One region of the Flavobacterium sp. Sr18 genome, then DNA from elsewhere that is predicted to be linked to it. Evidence: riboswitches for the same ligand, from Rfam matches in the RefSeq annotation. Region 1 holds a riboswitch; the other holds the start of a gene.
What was found. A riboswitch is a leader RNA that binds a small molecule or an ion and turns the genes downstream of it on or off. The one in region 1 is predicted to bind S-adenosylmethionine.
Positions count from the first base shown of each region.

Region 2: it holds a riboswitch for S-adenosylmethionine, as region 1 does, so the genes downstream of both, G7A72_RS02120 (Na+/H+ antiporter NhaC family protein) here and G7A72_RS11085 (alpha/beta fold hydrolase) in region 1, are expected to answer to the same signal.

Region 1 is NZ_CP049329.1:2,513,005-2,517,225, forward strand. Features, by position in the region: gene metK (methionine adenosyltransferase) at 1-472, opposite strand, end outside; gene G7A72_RS11080 (hypothetical protein) at 1,223-1,432, shown strand; SAM riboswitch class I at 1,665-1,772, shown strand; gene G7A72_RS11085 (alpha/beta fold hydrolase) at 1,851-2,813, shown strand; gene thrA (bifunctional aspartate kinase/homoserine dehydrogenase I) at 2,832-4,221, shown strand, end outside.
Region 2 is NZ_CP049329.1:457,407-461,627, forward strand. Features, by position in the region: gene fabG (3-oxoacyl-[acyl-carrier-protein] reductase) at 1-466, opposite strand, end outside; gene G7A72_RS02120 (Na+/H+ antiporter NhaC family protein) at 649-1,971, opposite strand; SAM-I-IV-variant riboswitch at 2,026-2,122, opposite strand; gene G7A72_RS02125 (hypothetical protein) at 2,246-2,668, opposite strand; gene sucD (succinate--CoA ligase subunit alpha) at 2,886-3,758, opposite strand; gene G7A72_RS02135 (hypothetical protein) at 3,853-4,215, opposite strand; gene G7A72_RS02140 (UDP-3-O-(3-hydroxymyristoyl)glucosamine N-acyltransferase) at 4,217-4,221, opposite strand, start outside.

The DNA.
Region 1 (4,221 bases):
TTTCGTTATTTTCACGTCTTAAAATAGCTAATTCTTGCAATAATTTATGAGATAGATCAAGTGCCAATGGCATATAATTTTCTGTTTCATTAGTAGCATAACCAAACATCATTCCTTGGTCACCAGCGCCTTGCTCTTCAGGATTTTTTCTGTCAACACCCTGATTAATGTCAGCAGATTGTTCGTGAATAGCAGAAAGGATTCCACAAGAATTGGCTTCAAACATGTATTCGCTTTTTGTGTAACCAATTTTTCTGATTACGTCACGAGCGATTTGTTGTACATCTAAATAAGTATTTGATTTTACTTCTCCAGCCAAAATTACCTGGCCAGTAGTTACTAAAGTTTCGCAAGCTACTTTTGAATCAGCATCAAATGCCAAAAAATTATCAATTAATGCGTCTGAAATTTGATCTGCAATTTTGTCTGGGTGTCCTTCGCTTACAGATTCTGACGTAAATAAATAGGCCATAATAGTTATTATTTTTAAATTAAGCGAGAAAAAATAATTGCTGAAAAGGACTAAAGTAGGGTTCCTGCTTTAGCATTTTTTCTACTGAAAAATTTTCAGCATCCATAATGAATTTGTTTCATTATGAAGAGGTTGCAATCAGTTCAAATTTTTCCTCTTGTATTCGTGTGCAAATGTATGAAACCATTTTGAATTGCAAATTAATCTTAACTTTTTTTTGCGGATAATTCTTTTTTCAGGTTCTCTTGCTTGCCAAAATTAATAGTGGTAGGATTTCGATAAATATTTTTGAAAATTATTTGGATTTTTAAAAAATAATTTGCAAATTTGAATATATAAAAAAGTAAAAGATGAAATTTAATATTTGTAATATGTTTAAAGTCGCGCAGGATAATTCCTGAGGGTCGCTTATTGCATAATTTTAAATTAAATTATATAGCAAAAGCTTCCCAGATAACGGGAAGCTTTTTTTTTGAATACAACGGAGATAATAGCACAGAAATAAAAAATATAAATGAATAACATAAAATTCCAGTTTACAAATAATTCAACTGTCAATACGATGATTGCTGCAAATGCCATTATGTGTATTTGCGTCTGTTGATTCCAAAAGTATAAGTTTACAAACAACTTAAAACCCTTTTGGATATACATCTAAAAGGGTTTTTTATTTTAAGAATATATTTTAATTTTAAAAAACATAATGCGAATAAAACCAACAACGAATTAAAAACCTAACATCTAAAAATTATGAGCACAACTAAGTATTTTCCAAAAACATTCCAATTATTAGAGAGGATTAATAACAGGAATAAAAAACAAGAGGAGAACAATCCAAAAAATGAATTGATTCATCCTAGATTTGAAATTTCCAAAAATGATGCTTTGGCACAAAAAATAGTGCCTAATTCATTACTTTTTCTAATGTATTCACAAGAGAATGAAGCGCTTTTTATTTAAGAAATCCGAATTCATTTTCGGTTTTGAGATTTTCAAAAAAGTATTTAAAATTGTTGTTTTGACGAGGTGAGAACTGTAATTAGTTTGTAATGCTTCGTCAAAATAACATTTGTATGTTTATTGTTTTCAGGTTTTTATTTGAACCATACAAAGAAATCGATTGCGTATAAAAATTTGGTTGTTAAAAAAATTAGTGCTTAATTTGCAATCATAAGTTCACAAACGTATTGAAATGTTATAAAGAAAGGCAGAGGGATTAGACCCGATGAAGCCTTAGCAACCCTTCGATTTATCGAAGAAGGTGCTGCATTCTACCACGCTCATCGTGGAAAGATAACACTAAGAAATTGTCTAGATAACTCCTAGCTTTCTTTCTAATATTTCCAAACACAAGTCAAAAATCATAAAAGATTTGCAATTGGAAAATAAACCAACATCTATTACATTACAAAATTTCACCACCGAAAGTGGCGCTTTTTATGCTTCCTTAAACTTAAGTTTTCAAGTTTTTGGACCTGAATTGCATACTGCTCCAATCGTTTTGGTCAATCATGCTTTAACCGGAAATTCACATGTTGTGGGCGAAAATGGTTGGTGGAATGATTTGATTGGCGCTAATAAAACTATAGATACCACAAAATATACGATACTTGCTTTTAATGTTCCCGGAAATGGATTTGATGGTTTTATCATTGAAAATTATTCGGACTTTAACACCAGAGATATTGCTAGAATTTTTATTGAAGGAATTCAGCTTTTGGAAATTAAAAAACTATACGCCATTATTGGCGGTTCTGTGGGCGGAGGAATTGCTTGGGAAATGGTCGCATTAGAACCAAAAATCACACAACATTTAATTCCTATTGCAACCGATTGGAAATCGACAGACTGGTTAATTGCAAACTGTTTTTTGCAGGAACAAATTTTGAAAAATTCTTCGAAACCTATTGAAGATGCACGAACTCATGCTATGCTTTGCTATCGAACACCAGAGTCTTTTGCTGCAAAATTTCAGCGAACCACCAATGAAGAATTAGCCATTTTTAATGTGGAAAGTTGGTTGCTGCATCATGGCGAAAAATTACAGAAACGTTTTCAAATCTCATCTTATAAAATGATGAATCAACTGTTGAAGACGATAGATATTACCAGAAATAGTGATTCATTCGAAGAAATAACGTCAAAAATTGAAGCTGAGATTCATATTATTGGAATCAATTCAGACTTGTTTTTTACTGCAAATGAAAATAAAGCTACTTACGAGGAATTAAAAAAATATAAAAACAAGGTCAGTTATCAAGAAATTATTTCCATTCACGGACACGACGCTTTTTTGATAGAATACAAACAATTACACAATTTGCTTCAGGATATATTCTAAGCCAAAAAACACAACACAATGAAAATATTAAAATTTGGAGGTAAATCTTTATCGAATGGTGACGGAATAAATAAAGTGGTTGCTATTATTACTGATAAAGTAAATCAAGGAGAGGAAATTGCAATTGTGGTTTCAGCAAGAGGAAATGCCACAGATGAACTAGAAGAAATTTTAAAGGTTGCGGCTACTAATAAGGATTATAAACTGCTGTTTGAGGATTTTAAAAAATACCAACAAGATGAATATGAGAACGTGGATTTGTCTGAGGAATTCAATGTTCTGGAGAAATTATTTGAAGGCGTAAGTTTAATTGGGGATTACAGTAACAAAATTAAAGACCAGGTTTTATCTAAAGGAGAATTACTTTCTGCAAAATTATTGACGGCAATCTTAATTGAAAACGGAATAAATGCTCGCTTTGCAGATACCAGAGAATTGATTAAAACCGATTCAAAATTTGGTGATGCGCAACCTTTAGAACAAATTTCGAAGAAAAACGTAATCAATTATTTTAAGAAGAATAACGGAACAACCGTGAATATTATTACAGGTTTCATCGGTTCTAATAATAATAATGACACGACCACTTTAGGAAGAAACGGCAGTAATTATACCGCTTCGTTGATAGCGAATTACTTAAATGCGGACGAATTACAGAATTACACACACGTAGACGGAATTTATACCGCTAATCCGGACTTAGTGCTTGATGCAAAAAAAATCGATCATTTGTCGTTTAACGAAGCCAATGAAATAGCCAATTTTGGTGCAACGATTCTTCATGCCAAAACGATTATCCCTTTATTGGAAAAAAACATTCCTCTTCGTATTTTGAATACTTTCAACCATGAAAATAAAGGAACATTAATTACTTCTAATTCTAATAAAGAAGGCATTAAAACACTTTCGGTACTTGAAAATGTGTCTTTAGTGAATCTGGAAGGAAGAGGATTATTAGGAAAAACTGGCGTTGATGCCCGTATTTTCAGAGTGATGGGTGACAATGATATTAGTGTGAGTATTATTTCTCAAGGTTCTTCAGAACGAGGAATTGGTTTAGTGGTAGCTGCTGATAAAGCGACTAAAGCCATGATTGAACTAGAGAAAGAATTCGAAAATGATTTCTATTCTAAAGATGTGAATAAAATCACGGTGACCGATGATGTTTCGGTAATTTCTATCATTGGACAGGATTTGAGTACGTTTCACAAGCCTTATACGGCGTTGATAAAAAATAAAATTGTCCCGATTCTTTTCAATAATACGGTTACAGGTAAAAACGTGAGTTTGGTGGTGAAAAAATCGCAACTGAACAAAGCCTTAAATGTGATTCACGGTGAGATTTTTGGAGTTTCAAAGAAAATTAATATCGCTATTTTCGGACATGGTTTAGTAGGGGGAACGTTGA
Region 2 (4,221 bases), 1.7 Mb from region 1:
AATTCGTTTGTCCAGCATTTCCTTTTACTCCCACAACAGAACTCATATTGATAATTGAGCCAGAACGTTGTTTCAAGAAAGTACGTTGGATGGCTTTAGTCATATTAAAAACCGATTTCAAGTTAACATCAATTACTTGATCAAAATCGCCTTCAGACATACGCATCAAAAGATTGTCTTTGGTAATTCCGGCATTGTTTATAAGAATATCAACCGTTCCAAATTCAGCTATAACCGCGTCTACAAGAGTTTGCGCTTCATTAAAATCGGCTGCATTCGATTGATATCCTTTGGCTTTAATTCCAAGAGCATTCAATTCATTTTCAAGAGCCAAAGCAGATTCTACTGATGAACTATATGTAAAGGCTACATTTGCACCATGTTTTGCAAAAACTTCAGCAATTCCTTTTCCAATTCCTCTACTCGCACCAGTAATTATGGCAACTTTTCCTTCTAGTAATTTCATATTCAAAAATTAGTTTAAATTTTATTTGGAGCTATTCCTGCTATCCGCTTCAATCTTTTATGACCGCTATCGCTTACATAAAAGGATTTTCACTGCTATCAGGGCTATCTTACACCCGTCAAATATATAATAATTCCCTTTTTAAAAAAAATTCAAAAGCAATAACAGTCAAAATTCAACTCTTAAATTTTAAAGAATCGCTTTGTCCATTTGTCCCAAAACGAACTGTAAATAGCCACTAATGTAAAAACTAGTAGAAATAGATGATACCATGCATTACTAATTAAGTCAAAGAAATCTAATTTCCCGTTAGCGTAGCTCAATATAAGCAATACTTGAGCGCCATAAGGTAAAATCCCTTGAATTATACACGAGAAAATATCCAGAATTGCAGCCGTTTTTTTAGGATTTAATTCGTACTCATCATTAATTTCTTTAGCAATTGGCCCTGTAATTACAATAGAAACCGTATTATTCGCTATAGCTAAATTAGCAAAACCTACTATAGCGCCAATTCCCGCTTGAGCTGATTTTTTACTTTTAATTCTTTTTTTAATTTGAACTAATAAATACGTTATTCCACCCGCTTTATCTACCATAGCAGCTAAACCACCCGTTAGCATTGACAATAAGAAAATATCGGTCATACTGGTAAAACCTTCATATATCTTTTGCGTAAATTCCATCAGCGTAAATGAACCACCAAAATATCCTATAATACCTGCTAATAAAGTACCAATAAGCAATGTTGAAAATACATTAACACCCACAACAGCCAATACGATTACTAAAATATAAGGTACGATTGCAATCCAAGAAAAATCACTTTTTGCAATGGCAACAGTCACAATATCCGAGTTCAAACCAAGATAAAAGAAAACCAGAATAGTAAAAACTGCAGCTGGAAAAGCAATAAACAAGTTGATTTTGAACTTGTCTTTTAGATCACATCCTAAGGATTGCGTTGCTGCAATAGTAGTATCAGAAATCATGGAAAGATTGTCACCAAGCATAGAACCACCTAATAAAGCGCCAGATATAAGCGGTAATGAAGCGCCACTTTTATCAGCTAATGCGACAGCGATTGGACCAATCGCTACAATTGCACCTACTGAAGTTCCTGTAGCAGTTGATAAAAAAGAAGCAATCAAGAAAATACCTAACGGAAAGTAAGCAACGTCGATAGTATTTATTCCAAGATTCACCACAGCGTCAACTCCGCCCATTGCTTTACTTACCACTGCGAACGCTCCCGCTAGCAAGTAAATTAAACACATGGTCATGATTTTACTTTCGCCACAACCTGCGATTAACGTTTCAACTTTATCCTCAGTTGAGGATTTGAATAATAAAAAAGCGGCGATTATACCAACTAAAACAGCTACTGGAGATGGGAAAGCATAAAAATCATTCAAAATAATTCCCGCTCCTAAAAAAGTAAAAATAAAAACAAATAAAGGAATCAAGGCAAAGGCATTTCCTTTTTCTTTAGAAAATAAAGTCATAAAAATAATTTTAAATTAAAAATTATGACGAAAAACAAAGCTAAATATGGGAATGTAAACAACATTTTTTCCAAAGGATTTGGCTTATCGTTTTAGCACCTTGCTTGTTGTTGCAGGTTGCTATCCTATTGAAGGATTCGTGATAACGGGTGCAAAAGTAATTAATTATTTATGAAATATTTTGAATTTCATTCAAAAAAATAATAAAACAAAAAAAGCGCCACATAAAAATGTAGCGCTTAAATATAAAATACTGAAAAACAGTTGTTAACTTTTAGAAAGCTACATTCCATTTTGGTAATCTTCCATTTTCATCAAGAAAGTTTTGTAAAACTTGTCCTTCTACGAATGTTGGAATCACTTTAGTTTCATCATTGAATGTTTCATACCAAACTACTTCTAGCGTGCTGATATTTTCAATTTTCATTTGTGCTGGCCAAGAATATTTTCTTCCTGTTTTTGCAAATTGGTGTCCTTCAACGATTTTATCGTTCAAACCACCATTTTTAATTTTCAAAGTTCCATTATTTTGAACAGTTCCAGTAGAACCAACCATAATTAGTTCTTTTTCATCACCTACTGAATACACTAAAAATACTCCAGAACCTTCTGATGCGTTGCAAACTTCTGCTAAACTATCTTCTGTAGTAAATGAAAACTGATTGGTAACCTTGAAATTTTTTAACTCTTTGTACATATTATTTTATTTTTATTTGAACTGGTTTCGACAAAAAAATACCCCACAAAATCGTGAGGTCCATTAGAAACCATTCGTTTATGTTTGTTCTTATTACAATTGAATCTGCAAAAACAGAAATATTTAATAAAGTGCAAAGATATTTCTTTAATTCAATTAATAATAAAAAAGCCCCACAAATTGTGAGGCTTTTAAAAATATTTAATTGGAGTTTAGATTAACCTAAAACTTCTTTTACTTTTTTACCAATTTCAGCTGGAGAATCTACTACGTGAATTCCACATTCTCTCATGATTTGTTTTTTAGCTTCAGCAGTATCATCAGATCCACCAACGATTGCACCAGCATGTCCCATTGTACGTCCTGGAGGAGCCGTAACTCCTGCGATGAAACCCACAACTGGTTTACGGTTACCATCAGCTTTAATCCAATGAGCAGCATCCGCTTCTAATTGTCCACCAATTTCACCGATCATTACGATACATTCTGTTTCTGGGTCATTCATCAATAATTCAACCGCTTCTTTTGTAGTAGTTCCAATGATTGGATCTCCACCAATACCAATTGCAGTAGTGATTCCTAATCCTTGTTTTACAACTTGGTCAGCAGCTTCATACGTTAATGTTCCAGATTTAGAAACAATACCAACGGTTCCTTTCTTAAAAACAAAACCTGGCATAATACCAACTTTAGCTTCACCCGGAGTAATAATTCCAGGACAGTTCGGACCGATTAATCTTGCGTTTCTTTCTTTAACGTAACTATTTGCTTTTATCATGTCAGCAACAGGAATTCCTTCAGTAATTGCAATAATCACTTTTATACCAGCATCTGCAGCTTCCATAATTGCATCTGCAGCAAAAGCCGGCGGTACAAAAATGATAGTTGTATCAGCACCCGCTTGTTCTACAGCGTCTTTTACAGTATTGAAAACTGGTCTGTCTAAATGAGTTGTTCCCCCTTTTCCTGGAGTTACACCACCAACAACGTTAGTACCGTACTCAATCATTTGAGAAGCATGGAAAGTTCCTTCGCTTCCTGTAAAACCTTGAACAATTATTTTGGAATCTTTATTAACTAAAACACTCATGATATATTTTTTATGTAGTTTTTAAAATGGTTATGCAAAAGTATAAAATAGTAAGCACTAATCAATCTTCGGCATTCAGTTTTTTGACACTAAATTATGATAATTGACTCATTTGATACCCTCGAAATAATTTATTGTCTTTTATTTGCCAAATAACAATAAAATGTGCCAATAACATCTCTTCTCTTGGATTCTCAATCGTTTTCACAAAATGAGAATACCGAACTGAAATTAAATCATTTTCAGAAATAATATGACTAATACGAACTTTAGAACGTACATATGCCTTACTCAAATCATTGGATAAACTTACCAAAGAATCATAATTCAATTGAACTAATCCTTTGCTACTGTTCCATTCAACGATAACTTCAGGATGCAAAAAATCTTTTATGACCTCGCTATCGATGAGAGCATCTGATTTGTAAAATTGCTGAACGATTTCTTTAGCAGACATATTACT